Regions from separate parts of the Antribacter sp. NEAU-D49 genome, predicted to be linked through region 2. Evidence: predicted binding sites of a transcription regulator. Region 2 holds the regulator's gene; the other holds the start of a gene.

Region 1 (7,710 bases), on a different contig from region 2:
GTACCAGCTCGTCGTAGGTGTCGACGACGACGCGGTCCGTCGCCAGCTCGCGCACCGTGACGGTACGGGCCGCCGAGTCGACGGCGACGACCTCGTGACCGGTGAGCACGTCGACGTCGTACCGGGCCTTGAACCACGCAGCGTCGCGGGGGGTGAGCTCGTCGATGTCGGCGACCTCACCGCCGACGAAGTACGGCAGCCCGCAGCCGGAGTAGGAGATGTCGTGGTCACGCTCGTAGACGGCGATCTGCGCCGTCTCGGTGTTGCGACGGGCCTTGGCCGCGGCCGACGTGCCGGCGGCGACCGACCCGACGACAACGATCTTCAGCGGGGACGACGTGCTCATCGCGGCTACCTCAGGTCTGCTCGGAATGTCGTGGGCGGGCGCGGGCCCTGGCGGTCTGTATCGACGTGTCTCTATGTTGACAGCGTTCAATACAGGCGCGCAAGCGGGGCGGAGCGCCGTCACCTGCTGTTCATCTGCGCGGAACCTGCCCGCAGATCTCACGCATCGCGAGTCGGCGCCGCCCGGCATATGTTTCCCGCGGGCGCCATGCGCCCGAACGGCCGGCGTGGGCCGGCCTCCCAAGCACCGCAGCGAGGAGTCGAGATGACCGAGAACGCTGAAGAGTTCGAGCCGCAGGAGCCGCTGCAGTCGGGCGGACGGGAAGGCATGGGCCCCGAGAGCCTGGAGGAGTCGACGGGCGAACCTGGCGGCAACGCCGGTGGCCTGGGCTCCGAGGGCGTCGATCCCGAGAGCACCGTCCAGACGACCCGGTCCGAGGAGCTCTCCGAGTATGACGAGGACGCCCGCACCCAGCCGATGCCGCCTCCGAGCCGGAGCTGACGGAGGGGTTGCCGGGGACCGACGGCAGCGCGGGGCCCGTCATCGCCGGCTATCGCCAGTCGTCGCCAGTCGTCGCCAGGGTCGGGGCTCGGTGATGGGTTTGCCGTGATGGTCGGTGAAGGTCCAGGTGCCGTTGTGGTGGGTCATGGTGATGTTGTTGGTGTCGACGTGGTTGTGGTGGTGCCAGCAGAGCAGGGCGCTGTTGGGGACGCTGGTGTGGCCGCCGGCGGCCCAGTGGTGGGTGGCGTGGTGGACTTCGCAGCGGGAGGGTGGTTCGTCACAGCCGGGCCAGGTGCAGTGCCGGTCGCGGGCGATGACGGCGCGGCGGAGCTCGCCGGTGATGGTTCTGCGGGTGCGGCCCACGTCCAGGACCTGTGACTCGGGGCCGAACACGACCCGGGTGACCTGACTGTCGCAGGCGATCTTGGCGAGCAGGGCTGGGGGGACGGGGGTGCCGGTCTCGGTGAACACCGCCCCGCCCGTGCTCGCGCTCTGGGTGTCCCTGAAGCTTCCGAGGCCGGTGAGGGTGTTGCCGGTGCGGGCGGCCAGGGTCTGCAGCTCGGTCCAGGAGACGGTGACGGTCAGGTGGGGGCGTACTGCGGCGCCGGTGCCGGTGTGGCCGTTGTCCAGGACGATGCGGGCCAGGTCTGCCAGGGCTTGGGCGCGGCGTTGGGTGGTGGTGCGTGCGGTGTCGGGGGTGGGGGGTCGGATGACGGAGTTCAGGGCGGTGGCGAGGGTCAGGCCGTGCTCGTCGGTCAGGAACCCGTTCAGGTGGTACCCGCCGAACGTCTTGGACAGCTCCAGGTGCTCCCGGTCGCGCGCGTGGGTGTGACCGCGTTCGTCCGCGTCCGGGTCGGTCACGGTCGCGAACCGGGCCACCAGCCGCCGGAACTGCGCGGGCCGGTGCGCGCGGGCCTGGGCCAGGAGGAACATCTCACCCGAGACCGCCTCCACACCGTCCGCGCCCGGACCGCCCGCCGGGGCGTCGGGGCCGTCCGCCGGACCGTCCGGGCCGAAGGGGCCGTCGGGGCCGGGCACGGGCCCGGTGCCGGGCAGGGGGGCTGCCAGTGCCGCCTTGCGGGCCGGGCTGGTGGGGGCCCCGTTGACCAGGATCGTCAGGTGGTCGGGGCCGAGGGTCCCGGCCAGGGCCGCGGCCCTCGTGGCGGGCAGGTCCTGGTCCAGGACCCGGGCGGCACGGACCTCACGCCGGGCGCTGGGCACGGAGATGTTGCTCGTCGCGGCGTGCCAGGTCGCGAACGACCTCGCCCCGGCCCCCGACCCGGTGCCCCACCGCCCGTCGGCCTCGACCCGGGGCAGGAACGACAGGCGCAACGTGTCCAACCGGCTCGTCAGGGTCCGGACCCGGGTCCCCGCCTCGACCAGCCGCGCGACCACCAACCCGCCCGCCACCTCCAGGGCGTCCAGCGCCCCCGGCCCGGCCACCGCGACCAGCTCATCCGCGACCGCTTCCAGGTCCGCGAGCACGACCTCAAACGAACGCCCAGTGACAGGCCCGGCAGAGGACAGTCCCGCGGGTGCGGGCGTCGCACGGGGCACCGTGGCGTCCGTGCCGGACCCAGCGTCAGTCCCTGCCAGGCCCGTCCCGGGCACAGAGACACGCGTACCGATCGCTCCGACGACCATCCCCGCACCCCCTCGAAACCCGCATGATCCGGCCGTTCCTGACCCTCCCCATCCTATCGAACACGCGTTCTGACGGCCCGCTGACCAGCCAATCTGTGCACAGAACCCCGAAACCACGACCTGTGGTCGGCCTCCCACCCCCACACCACCGTCACGAGCGACGCAGAGGTCTCCCCGAAATCACCTCGGCGGTTCTCTTCAAGGACGCCACAATCCCCGCATGGAGACTGTGACGCTGTGGCGGCCGACAGGGCCGCAGGAGCTGGCGCTCGTCGAGGAGTCCGGTTGGCGCACCTGGCCACCGCGGCTCCCGGACCAGCCGATCTTCTACCCGGTGCTGAACGAGGACTACGCGACGCGCATCGCGCGTGACTGGAACGTCAAGGCCAGCGGCGTCGGCTACGTGACCCGGTTCGAGGTGGCGAAGGGCTTCCTCGACCGGTACGAGGTCCAGCAGGCCGGCGGTCAGACGATCCTCGAGTACTGGATCCCCGCGGAGGACCTCGACGAGCTCAACCAGAACATCGTCGGGCAGATCGAGGTGGTCGCGGAGTACCGCTGATCGGTGCCGCAATCCGCAGCGATCTACGCCTGATCCCCGCCGACCGACCGCGCGACCTCCTCGATCGCCGCCGTCACCTGTTCCAGGACCGCCAGCGACTGACGCCACCCGCCCTCGATCTCCAGGCTGTGGTCCGCACCCTGGATCTCCAGCACCTGCGCCGCGGACGTGGCGGCCACGGCACCGTCCCAGAGCTGGTCCGCCGTGCCGCCGACCAGCAGGTCGGCCGCCCCGAGGTCGATCACCGCGGCCCGGACCTCGTCCGCGGAGGGGCCGGTCAGCACGGGCGTCAGCCACACCCCGGGCACCCCGAGCCGGGCCGCCGCCGGCAGCGCGAGCGTGCCGAGCGACTTGGCCACGACCAGGTGGCGCGCGCCCGGGAGGGCCGACCCTCCGCCGTCGGACACCGCGATGTTGTAGACGGAGCGGGCCGTGGCCGTGTCGGGGCGCTCCAGCCAGTCGAGGGCCCGAACGGTCCAGCCCTGGTTCGCCAGCGCGACGCGCGCGTAGTGCAGGAGCGGTCCTGCCGTGGTGTACCCAGACCCGGGCAGCAGGGTCGCGACCCGGGCAGGGTCACCTTCGGTGGTGTGCCATTGCCACGTCGCCATACGTCCAGGGTGGCACCGCCGCCCGGCAGTGGCCAGGCCACCCGCAGTGGCCAGGCCACCCGCAGTGGCCAGGCCACCCGCAGTGGCCAGGCCACCCGCAGTGGCCAGGCCGCCCGAAGCAGCCAGGCAGTCCGGTGAGCGCCACCACCTTCAGCTCGCCACGTGGATCGAACCGTTCATGATCTGCTCGAGCTCCGCACGGTCGAGGTCGTAGTCGGCACCCGGTGCCGTGTCGTGAGTGATCGTGGCGGCCGGGTACGCGCCCGCGCCAAGAGGCCACACCGTCACACGCAGCCGGTCCGGATCGTTCGCGTCGCCATAGACGACGAAGCCGTAGCCGGACTCGTCGTCGACCGTCCCCACCCCCTTGACCGCCACCAGGTCCGCGGGCGTGACGACGAGCCACTCCAACGCGGTGGACTCGAGGTCGAGCAGTCCCGGCACCCGGTACCGGACCTTGCCGAGGCTCGGCACCGGGCCCTCGTCGTGCGGGTGGTACTTGGGGTTGAGCTGGAAGTGCGCACGGGCGCCTCCGTCGTCGTACAAGCCTCCGCCGGTGGCGAACCCGGCGTCAGGGTCGTAGACCACCACCATGACCTCGACCGCCCCCGACCCGGTGTCGTCGTCCAGCGCCGCAGTCTCGATCGTGTACATCCCGGGGTGCTCGAAGACGTGCGTGGCGCGGCACGCCAGATCCGTGGGTACGTAGCTCGACGTGGTGCCGTCGTCCCAGTCGGTGACACAGGTGTGGGTGTCGTTGGCGCCCGGTTCCGCGAACCGGGCGACCAGGTTCACCTCCGTACCCGCCCGGAACGCCTGCCAGGGCTGCGGCTGCACCACGCCAGGGGTGTCGATCGGCTCGTCCGTCGCGACGGCAGCGGCCGCGACCGGCGTGCCGGGCACAGCCGTCGGTACGAGCGGGGGCCCGAAGTCCGGCGCCACGTTCGCGAGCGTCAGCGTGGCGCTGTCACTCACCGCACTCACCCCGTCGCTGGCCGTCAACGTCACGGTGAACGTCCCGTCATCCGTGCAGGACACGGAGGGCTCGAGGCTCACAGTGGTGCTGAAGGAGCACGTCGCGCCGGGGTCGACGCCGGGGCCGGGCGTGGCCCGCCACGAGAGCTGCAGGCTCGCGTCCTCGGGGTCGCTCGCCGAACCGCCGAGCTGCACGGGCGAGCCCTCGTCGCCGGCCACGTCAGGTCCCGCGTCGACGGTGGGCGGAAGGTTCACCGGCGGCACGACGACGGCGTCGTCGCCCTCACCGGGACCGACCGGCTCGCAGTTCCCCGGGATCTCGACCAGCGGATCGTCGGTGATGTCGACGAAGAACGGGTCCACCTTGTGGAGGTCGCCGACCTGGTCGCGGTACGCCCTGAGGATCCGGTCGATCCGGTAGTAGTGCTGCAGGGCGCGGCCGGCACACTCGTTGTCGTCCTTCGAGACGCCCTGCAGGGAGTAGTCCCAGTCTCGGTGCGACAGCCCTTCCGCCACCGACGCGAAGGGGTACTCGTCGCACTGCTGTCCGGCGACCGGGTCGTAGACGTGCAAGGGAAGCTCGGAGCACTCGGCCTTTCGCCTCTTGACGTTCTCGGAGTACGAGGGGTCCGGCGCCACCTCACCCGTCCGGATCCGGTTCAGCGCGAACTCCTCGTCCCGGTCGCTGGGCGAGTACTCGCCGGGGATGACCTTTTCGTGGCCCTCTCGCGGGTACGTCTGGTAGGGCGCGCCGTCCCGCTCGCAGTACGGCTCCGCCTGAGCGCACCGGATGTGCTCTGCCACCTCGTTCATCCGTGGGTCGTTCACCGAGTAGGTGATCCGTGGGGTGACGTCGTCGAGGACGCAGGCCCCCGTACGGTTGGTCCCGAAATAGGTGGCTGAGTCGCAGCGGATCGTGTGCGGCTCGGCGGAGCTGCCCGGGTAGATGTCGCCGTAGTGGTAGTTGAACTCGTCCAGCACCGAGCCGGAGAAGTGCCACTTGTCGGTGGACACCAGGTCGGGGCCGTTCCCCGACGCCGGGTCGGAGGTGATGTCGAACCGGGTCCACTCCCCCAACCAGTCCTCGATCTTCTTGCTGGTGGGCGCGCTGGTGTCGCACGAGGCCACGCACGCCACCCCCTGCGTGAGGACGGACGTCGGGCGCAGGTACCCCTTCCGTACAGGGTCGAAGGTGGCCTCGTCACCGCGGAAGAACACCGTCACACCCCGGTGCCCGTCGTCCCTGCCGTAGGCCACGGCCGAGAACTTCATCGTCATCTGCGTAGGAGGCTTGCCCGGGAACGGGACGCCGACGCTCACGCGCTCGGCGTGCAGCTCCCAGCGCTGGCACCAGAGGAAGCGGTTGTACACCCGGCCTGCCTTGCTGTGGGCTTCCTCGCTGGCGAGGCACGTGTCGACGTCCTCGCCACCCGGCTCGGCCGGGGGCTGCCGCGGCGACTCGGCCAGGGCGTCCACAGGCGGGTCGACGTCGGCCGAGATCTCCACGGGCGGGTCGGCCTCGGCCGGCGCGGCGCCGGGGCCCCAGGACGACGCCGCGAGCAGCGGCACTCCGACGGCGAGCACGAGGAGCGCGCTGACAACTCGCCGATACCTTCGATCCGTTCGAGTCATGGCCGCATCGTGGACCACGATCACGTCGGCCCGCCCGCCTTTCGGCCGTGGCCGAACCCCTCCAGCCTCAGACCCGGCCCACCACGTACCGGAAGTGGTTGCGCAGCAGGTACCCGCCGGCAGAAGTCCGGAATCCGGCGCTCGCCGCGAGGACGGTCGCGCTGAGCCCCGCGACGACGTCGTCGTCCTCGCCGAGCAGCACACCGCGGACGAGGGCGTCGTCGTCGGGCGCACGCCACGGGACCTCGACCAGGCCCGAGGCGACCACCTCCAGTCCCCCGTCGACGAACAGCTCCTCGAGCCCGCCGGGCTCGCGGAGGTCGCCGTCGGGCAAGGGCTCCTCGTCGCGAGCCAGCGCGACGGCCCTCTCGACGACGTCGAGATCGTTCAGGCGTCCCTCCGCCCAGTTCGCCACGGCGACGTGACCACCCGGCACGACGACGCGGACCACCTCGGCGAGGGCGTCGTCGACGTCGTCCGAGAACTGCAGGGCGTTGACCGACACCGCGAGGTCGAACGAGCCACCGGGCCACGGCAGGCGCTCCGCGACTCCCTGCCGCACGTCAGCGGCGGGGACGCGCGCACGCGCGAGCGACACCATGCCGGGCGCGGGATCGATACCGGCGGCGGCCATGCCGAGCCGGTCCAGGTACGCCAGGAGGTCGCCGCTCCCGCAGCCGACGTCGAGGACGCGGGCGCCCGCGCCGATCCCGCTCGCGTCCACCACGGCAGACCAGGCCGGCTCGGCGAGCGCGCCCCAGAGCCGCGCCCACTCCGCGGCGACGTCGGACCAGCGGTCCGGTTCAGCACCGTCCATGACGTCCCCCTCGTTCGCCCACCACCGCAGTATGCAGGCGGAACGCGCGATACAACCATGTGCCTCTTGTCATAGTGTGTGAGACACACTATGGTGTGAGTCATGAACGCCTCACCGAGCGACGAGGTCACAGCCGGTCACCTGCAGGAGCTGCGCCGCGGAACCGTGGTGCTCGCCTGCCTGGTGCGGCTTCGCCGCCCCGACTACGGCTACGCGCTCCTCGAGTCCCTCGAGGACCTCGGCGTCTCCACGGACGCCAACACGCTCTACCCCTTGCTCCGCCGCCTCGAGAAGCAGGGGCTGCTCGTCAGCGAGTGGAACACCGACGAGGCACGACCGCGCAAGTTCTACCGGACCAGCGCCGCGGGCGACGCCGTCGCGCAGGTCCTCGTCGAGGACTGGAACCGCCTCGACGGAGCGATCCGCGGTATCGCGCAGCCCCGCCGGCCGGGCACCACGGACGCCCCCGGCACCCCGACCACCGACATCCCGACCACCGACATCCCGACCACCGACACCGGAGGAGAGACCCCATGACCAGCCTCACCGACCGCTACCTCTGGGCCGCGGCCCGCACCGTGCCCCTGCAGCAGCGGGAGGAGCTCCGGCGCGAGCTCGCCGAGCG
Region 2 (7,710 bases):
TGAAGCGCAGGTCCGCCTCGAGCAGGACCCGCCCGGCGTCGGTGGTGGCGAGCTCCTCGTCGATGATGGTCTCCGGCGTGTCCGGGTTGAGGTTGACCCAGAACTGGCTCGGGTCCAGCGCCAGCCAGGTGAACAGCGCGTCGGAGGAGAGGTCGAGCGCTGCCTCACCCCCGAACGACGGCTCCGCCTCACCCTCGTCGGGAAGCTCGGCGGCCGAGAACGCGTACCCGAAGTCCTTGGTCTGCGGGTCGTCGGCGACGTACCGCAGCTCCAGCGACGTCCAGTCGATGCCCCCGGGTCGCTGAGGACCGAAACCCTGCCGCCGGTGGTCCCGCGCGAAGTCCTCCGCCAGGCGCCTGGCCTCGCGCGCCTCCGCCGCTGTCCGGCCGGAACGGGTGGCCACGTCCTTCGCCGCGCCGCCCGTCGGCCGCTTCGGGTCCGGGTTCATCGACTTGTTGTCCGGGTCCTTCGGCGGGTTCTTCAGCACCGCCGCGGACTCCAGCACGACGTACTGGACGCCGTAGGCCTTCATCAGACTGATCTGGCCCGGGAGCGGAGCCTGGCTGAAGACGTAGTACACCTTCCAGCCCTTGCCCGAGCTCATGAGGGCCTTGTCCGCCTGGAGCTGCTCGAGCTTGAGGGGCGAGCCGCCCGACTTCAGCTCGAACGCAAGCTTCTTGGCCCGGTTCACCGAGTCGTAGCGGCGCTCGGTGCCGAGCTTCTCCTCGTCCCAGAGCTTGGTGTCCTCGCACATCCAGTCCGGTCCGCCGAGCTTGAGCTTGCGGCCGACGTTGCGGTGGAACCCGTCGCCACGGGCGTCGTTCGACATGTTCGGGATGTAGGTGTTGCGCCACCTCTCCCAGTCCCAGTCGCCCTCGTACACCTTCCACCGGCGGAGCATGTGCTCCTCGGTGCCCGGAGTGAACAGCTTGTAGTCGCCTTCGAGCGCGTCGAGCTCCGCCTGCGTGGGCGGTTCCCTGTCACGCAGCGACTCGGCAACGTTCTGGTACTCGTAGTCGGGGATCTTCTGGCTGACGGGGAAGTCCTTGTGGCCGGGCAGCTCGTGGTCCTCCGCGATGCCCTCGATCCCGTCGATCAGCTCCGTGCACAGCACGTCGAAGCGCGGCGCACCCTGGACGTCGTCGCCAGGTATGAGCACAACCGAGGCCGTGAGGACCAGGCAGGCCACGAGCCACGCCGGCCAGCGGCCCCTGCTCAACCGCCTCAGCGCGCGTCCCGAGTCCTCGGCTGTGCTGTCCATAGCGGGCCCCCTCGACCACCGGCGGAGCAAACCCCTACAGGTTCACCCAAATGCCACATCCAGGTCAAGGATTCACCCATATGGATGCTTTACACCCGCCAGCAGGGAAGCCAGAGGCCGCCGACCCGGCTTTCACCAGGTCGGCGGCCTCTGTACCGAAGGCTCAGCCGGACTTGCGGCGGAACATCTTCTGCACCGGTCCGGCGGTCTCGGACGCGTGCACGGAGCCCGTGTTCGCATCGCCGTCGGACGTGCGGTGGCTCGCCGCGTTCTTGCGGTCCAGCGCCGCCTTGAACTTGGCCTTCATGTCCTCGCTCGGCGTGGTGGGGCGACCTTCCGCGGCCGCGTCCTCGGCAGCCGTACCGGCCGCCCTCTCCTCGCCGGCAGCTCCGTCGACTGACGTCATGCCGAACACCTCCTCAACTCGGGGGGTCCCTCGGCGCGGGCCCGTCCGCTGACCAGCGTGCCCCACGGGACGCGCCCGCGCCAACGAATATCCGCAGGCACCCAGCGCCATGATCCGCGACTCAGGCGGTTCCCGCCGGCACGTCGTCCGTCGCAGCGGGCTCACCGGTGCGAGCCTCCCGCTCCGCCCGGAGCGACGTGATCGCGCTCTCGAAGTCTTCCAGCGAGTCGAACGCCTGGTACACGCTCGCGAACCTCAGGTAGGCCACGACGTCGAGCTCGCGCAGCGGCCCCAGGATCGCCAGCCCGATCTCGTACGCGTCGATCTCGGCACTGCCGTTGCTGCGCAGCGTCTCCTCGACCCGCTGGGCGAGCAGGGCGAGGTCGTCCTCGCTCACCGGCCGCCCCTGGCAGGCTTTGCGCACCCCGGCCATGATCTTGTCGCGGCTGAAGGGCTCCGTCGCCCCGGAGCGCTTGACCACGGACAGGCTGGCGGTCTCGATGGTGGTGAACCGGCGGTTGCAGCTGGGGCACTGGCGACGTCGGCGGATGGACGCGCCGTCGTCCGCGGTCCGCGAGTCCACCACGCGCGAGTCCGCATGGCGGCAGAACGGACAGTGCATCGCTTCACTCCTGCGGGGTCGGGTCATCGACCGGGTGCACCCCGGTCGCGCCTTGACCGTAAGCGGGCAAACCACCCCCGTGCAACATCGACGCAACATATCGGCTGGTCGCCCGCCACCGTGTGACTCATTCCACCGGCAGGAGGAGCACCTGACCGACGCGGAGCGTGGCGTCGTCCAGGTCGTTGAGGTCCTGGATCCGCGCGACCGCCGAGCGGACATCCTCGCCGGGAGCGGTGAGCGCGGCGGCGTAGTCCCAGAGCGACTCGCCCGGCTGGACGGCGTGCACCTGAACCTCGACGCCAGGTTCCGCGGAGCTGGCCACCGCCGTGGCGCCCCAGGTGGCAGCCGGGGCGAGGAGGAGCGCCGCGAGCAGCACCAGGACCGCACGACCGCGACGGGTCAGCCGCAGGCCGTCGAGCCCGAGCCGGGTCGCGAGCCCTTGCGCAGCCGGCGCGGTCTCGGGAGCCGGAGCCGGCACCGGAGCCGGCGTCGGCACGGGCCGCACAGCGGAGGGCCGCTCACCGGCGCGGTGCACGACCCGAGGCCGCTGCCGCGGGGCCTCCGCGGCCGGCGGGACGAGGTACAGGTGCCGCTCGCCCCGGTGCGGACGCACCTTCGCGGTGCTCCGGGCCGGGCTCATGGTCGTCGCCCCCATGACTTCCTCCATCGTGGATCGAACTGACGTGCGTAGAACGCTTGTTCGTCGAACGCTCGTACCATTGTGTAGCACGACCGACCGCCCGTGTCGAGACACGCTCGAACATTCGTTTGATGGATTGCGGAGCGTGACCTAGAGTGGGAGGCGCAACGAGGTGACATATGTCGGATTGGCGACAGGTGGCACCAGGTAGGCGGCATCACATTCGGTGCGGCGTCACACGGGCGCGGCGCGGGCAGGAGGGGTTCAGTCATGACCGGACGCGACGGCAACGACGGCGGCACGGCCGTGGACGCTGCCCTGAGCAGTGTCGCCACGCTCGACAGGGAGACCCCGGCCGGGGAGGGGCTCGCCGAGGTGCGCGAGCTCGGCGCCGCGGCCGACCGGCTGACGCCGCGCCAGCGGCGTGTGCTCGAGACCATCCAGCACTCTGTCGAGACCCGGGGCTACCCGCCGACGATGCGCGAGATCGGTGAGGCGGTGGGGCTGGCGAGCCCTTCAAGCGTGAAGCACCAGCTCATGGCGCTCGAGCGCAAGGGCTTCCTCCGGCGCGACCCCAACCGCCCGCGGGCGATGGAGGTCGTGGACCCGGGCGGCTCGAACACCTCCGCCGGCACGCCGGCGCCCGCCGAGCAGCACTGGGGCGCAGCCACGGCGAGCGACGACGAGCGGCTGCCGTCGCCGTCGTACGTGCCGCTCGTCGGCCGCATCGCGGCCGGTGGCCCCATCCTGGCCGAGCAGCTGGTCGAGGACGTGTTCCCGCTCCCCCGCCAGCTCGTGGGCGACGGCGAGCTGTTCCTGCTCAAGGTGGCCGGTGACTCCATGATCGACGCCGCGATCTGCGACGGTGACTGGGTGGTGGTGCGCCGCCAGCCGGTGGCCGAGAACGGCGAGGTGGTGGCGGCCATGATCGACGGCGAGGCCACCGTCAAGACGTTCAAGAAGGCGGACGGGCACATCTGGCTGCTGCCCCACAACGCGGCGTACAGCCCCATCCCGGGCGACGACGCGCAGGTGCTGGGCCGGGTCGTGGCGGTCCTGCGCAGCCTCTGAAGGGACGGGAAGCGCCGGGGCGGTGCGACGAACGCACTGCCCCGGCGCCTTCCTCGTCCTACAGCCCGAACCGCTTCTGCACCGCCCGCATGCTCTCCGCCGACGCGCGCAGGCCGGCAAGCTCCTCGTCCGACAGCGGCACCGGAACGTTCTCCGTGACGCCCCGCCGGTCGACGAGCGACGGCACCGAGAGGCACACGTCGCTGATGCCGTAGAAGTCGTCGAGCAGCGACGACACCGGCATCACCCGGTGCTCGTCGTTGAGGACGGCCTCGATGATCCGGGTGGCCGCGAGCCCCACGGCATAGTTGGTGGCGCCCTTCCCGGCGATGATCCGGTAGGCGGAGTCCACGACGTCGCGGTGCACGTCCTCCCGGGCCTGGGCGTCGAGCGGCGACGAGCCCGCGAAGGGCGTCCACTCCAGCAGCGGCACGCCCGCGATCGTGGCCGAGCTCCACAGGGCGATCTCGGAGTCACCGTGCTCCCCCGCGATGTACGCGTGCACGTTGCCCACGGCGACGCCGCACCGCTCGGCGAGCACCACCCGCAGCCGTGAGGAGTCCAGCACCGTCCCGGACCCGAAGAGACGCTCACGGGGCAGCCCCGACATCTTGAGGGCCGCGTAGGTCACCACGTCGACGGGGTTGGTGACCATGACGTAGACGGCGTCGGGTGCCACCTCGACCAGCCCGGGCAGGATCTTGCGCGTGAGCGCGATCGTCGCCTCGGCCAGGTCGAGCCGCGTCTGGCCGGGCTTCTGCTTGGCCCCCGCGGTCACCACCACCACGTCGGCGCCCTCGCACACCGCGACGTCGTCGGACCCGATCACCTCCGCCTGGGGCGTGAACATGAGGCCCTGCCGGAGGTCGAGCACCTCGGCCTCGACCTTGGCCTTGTTGACGTCCATCAGCGCGATGGTCCGGGCCGAGCCGCGTGCGAGCGCCGCGTACGCCAGGGTCGAGCCCACGGCGCCCGCGCCGACGACCGCCAGCTTGGTGGTCCGGCCGGATCCGTGCGTTCCTGGGACGGCTGCGTTCAAGAGGTCCTCCTCGGACAGGTCCGGACGGTTCGCGAGGTCCCGTTCAGGCTAGGTGTCGAGCCGGGTGAGCGCAGCGCGGACCAGGGCCGGGTCGTTCGTGGGCCAGAAGCCGGGCATCGACCGCGTGAGGAACGACGCGTAGCGGGCGGTCGACAGCCGCGGGTCCAGGACGGCGACCACCCCGCGGTCGGCGGTGGTCCGGACGAGCCGTCCCGCGCCCTGCGCCAGGAGCAGCGCGGCGTGCGCCGCCGAGACGGCCATGAAGCCGTTGCCCCCCGCCTGCTCGACGGCCCGCGCGCGGGCGGCCTTGACCGGGTCGTCAGGCCGCGGGAACGGGATGCGGTCGATGAGCACGAGCTGGCACGACGGTCCCGGCACGTCGACGCCCTGCCACAGCGACAACGTCCCGAACAGGCAGGTGGCCGGGTCCTCGGCGAACTCCCGGACGAGCGTGGGGAGCTGGTCGTCGCCCTGGCACAGGATCGGGACGTCGAGCCGCTCACGCATCGCCTCCGCCGCCGCCGTGGCAGCCCGGCGGGAGGAGAAGAGCCCGAGCGTGCGGCCGCCCGCGGCCCCGACGAGCTCGGCGATCTCGTCGAGCTGCGCCTCGGTGGTGGGCTCTCGACCGGGGGCCGGCAGGTGCCGGGCGATGTAGAGGATGCCCTGCCGCGGGTAGTCGAACGGGCTCCCCACGTCCAGGCCCTTCCACCTCGGCGCGTCCGCGGCCGCCTCCCCGTCGCCCAGGGTGGCCCTGCCCAGGCCGAGCGAGCCGGCCACCGGCTCGAACGTGCCGCCGAGCGCCAGGGTGGCCGACGTGAAGACCCCCGTGGACTCCGCCAGCAGGTGCGTCCGGATCAGCCCCGAGACGTGCAGCGGGGCCGCGTGCAGCCGGGTGACACCGTCGGCGAACCCGCCCCACGCGGCGTCCGGGCGCGAGCACCACAGCACGTCGTGGCTCGTGTCCTCGGCCGCCATGCGCTCCGCCGTCTCGAAGAGCGCGAGCATGGCACCCTGGGCCATCTTGAGCCCGGGGTCACCCTGGCTGCCCGACGACGCCCCGCCCGCCTTGCCCGGTCCCGCCGCCTCGGGCTTGAGCCGGGTCAGCACCTCGCGGGCCGCGTCGCGGATGCCGCCCACGGCCGTGTGCAGAGCCTGGGGCAGACCATCGGGGAACCGTTCCGCCGGGGCGGTCACGAGGAGCGTGCCGAGGGCCTGCGCCGCCGCGTCGAGCGCCGTGGTCTCCGCTCCCCCGTGCCGCCGGGCAAGCCGGGAGGCGTGCTCCACCGACGCCATGGAGAGCTCGACGGTGGCCGCGGCCGTCACGCGGTCCACGAGCTCGTGCGCCTCGTCCACGATCACCACGTCGTGCTCCGGCAGCACGTTGGGGCTGCCCGAGACCGCGATCCCGAGCATCGCGTGGTTGGTCACCACCACGTCGGCCTCGCGGGCCGCGGCTCGCGCCCGCTCGGGGAAGCACTCGGCGAGCATGGGGCACCGCTGCCCCAAGCACTCCAGCGCCGTCACCGAGACCTGGCGCCAGGCGCGGTCCGGCACACCGGGAACCAGGTCGTCGCGGTCGCCCGTGTCGGACTCGCCGGCCCACTCGTGGAGGCGGCGCACGTGGTCGGCCAGCGTGGCGCCGTCGTCCCGCTTGCCGCGCCGCTTGGCACCGGGACCGCCCGGCCCGGCCGCCACCCCGGCGTCGGGCACCGCGGGGTGCTCCTCGCCGCCCGGAAGGTCGAAGAGCGTGGGCTCGTCCACGGGATAGCCGCCGCCCACCTTGTGCACGCACAGGTAGTTGTGCCAGCCCTTGAGGAGTGCGATGCGCGGCTCCCGCGGCAGGCGCGGCGCGACCGCACGCGCGACGAGAGGGAGGTCACGGGTGATGACCTGACGCTGGAGCGCGAGCGTGGCCGTGGACACGATGACGCGGCTCTCCGCGGCCACCGCGTGGCGCACCGCGGGCACGAGGTAGCCCAGCGACTTTCCGGTACCGGTGCCCGCCTGGACCAGCAGGTGCGTGGACGTGTCCACCGCCTCGGCGACCGCCTCCGCCATCTGGCGCTGGCCGTCGCGCGGGCTGCCACCGAGCTCTCCGACGGCCAGCTCGAGCAGCGTCGCGACGTCCGGGACGTCGCCCGCGCCGGGGGCCTGCGCAGCGGCGGGAGAGTCCTGGAGGTCGTCGAGGCTTGTCACTCGATGATCCTACGGGCGCCCACCGACACCCTCGCTGTGGGTACGCGAATGGTCGCCCCTCCGAGCGGAGAGGCGACCATTCCGTACCCACGGCGGGGCGGGTCAGGCGCGGACCGCGACCCGCTCCAGCTCGGCCGCGAGCTGGGCGTCCACCCGGCCCCGCAGCGCCGTCCCCGCGGAGACGTGCTCCTCATGGTCGATCTCGCCGCCCTCGTGCACGCGGTGCACCAGGTCGCCGCGCGAGTAGGGCACCACGAGGTCGATCTCGACGTCGGGCCGGGGCAGCGCATCGGCGATGACGCCGCGGAGCTCCGCGATGCCCTCACCGGTGTGGGCGCTGACCACCACCGTGCGCTTCTCGCGACGCTGGATGCGCCCCACGACCGCCGGGTCGGCCACGTCGGCCTTGTTCAGGACGACGACCTCGGCCACGTCGGCGATGCCCGGGATCTCGGACAGCACCTCGCGGACC

What was found. Region 2 encodes LexA, which represses DNA repair genes until DNA is damaged. Its sites were predicted from a motif close to TCGAACANNTGTTCGA; they were not measured.
Region 1: the regulator LexA is predicted to act here: its motif matches at 2,548-2,563, upstream of AC060K_RS18630 (HNH endonuclease signature motif containing protein).

What each region holds. Positions count from the first base shown of each region.
Region 1 covers NZ_JBXTSN010000028.1:39,535-47,244, forward strand. Annotated here, with positions in the region: gene AC060K_RS18620 (FAD-dependent oxidoreductase) at 1-346, opposite strand, end outside; gene AC060K_RS18625 (hypothetical protein) at 611-847, shown strand; gene AC060K_RS18630 (HNH endonuclease signature motif containing protein) at 887-2,332, opposite strand; gene AC060K_RS18635 (hypothetical protein) at 2,712-3,053, shown strand; gene AC060K_RS18640 (hypothetical protein) at 3,077-3,661, opposite strand; gene AC060K_RS18645 (NucA/NucB deoxyribonuclease domain-containing protein) at 3,812-6,268, opposite strand; gene AC060K_RS18650 (class I SAM-dependent methyltransferase) at 6,336-7,085, opposite strand; gene AC060K_RS18655 (PadR family transcriptional regulator) at 7,188-7,622, shown strand; gene AC060K_RS18660 (permease prefix domain 1-containing protein) at 7,619-7,710, shown strand, end outside.
Region 2 covers NZ_JBXTSN010000003.1:108,336-116,045, forward strand. Annotated here, with positions in the region: gene AC060K_RS03840 (hypothetical protein) at 1-1,261, opposite strand, end outside; gene AC060K_RS03845 (DUF5302 domain-containing protein) at 1,425-1,667, opposite strand; gene nrdR (transcriptional regulator NrdR) at 1,789-2,289, opposite strand; gene AC060K_RS03855 (LysM peptidoglycan-binding domain-containing protein) at 2,417-2,947, opposite strand; gene lexA (transcriptional repressor LexA) at 3,203-4,003, shown strand; gene AC060K_RS03865 (L-lactate dehydrogenase) at 4,062-5,042, opposite strand; gene AC060K_RS03870 (ATP-dependent DNA helicase) at 5,091-7,238, opposite strand; gene hflX (GTPase HflX) at 7,341-7,710, opposite strand, start outside.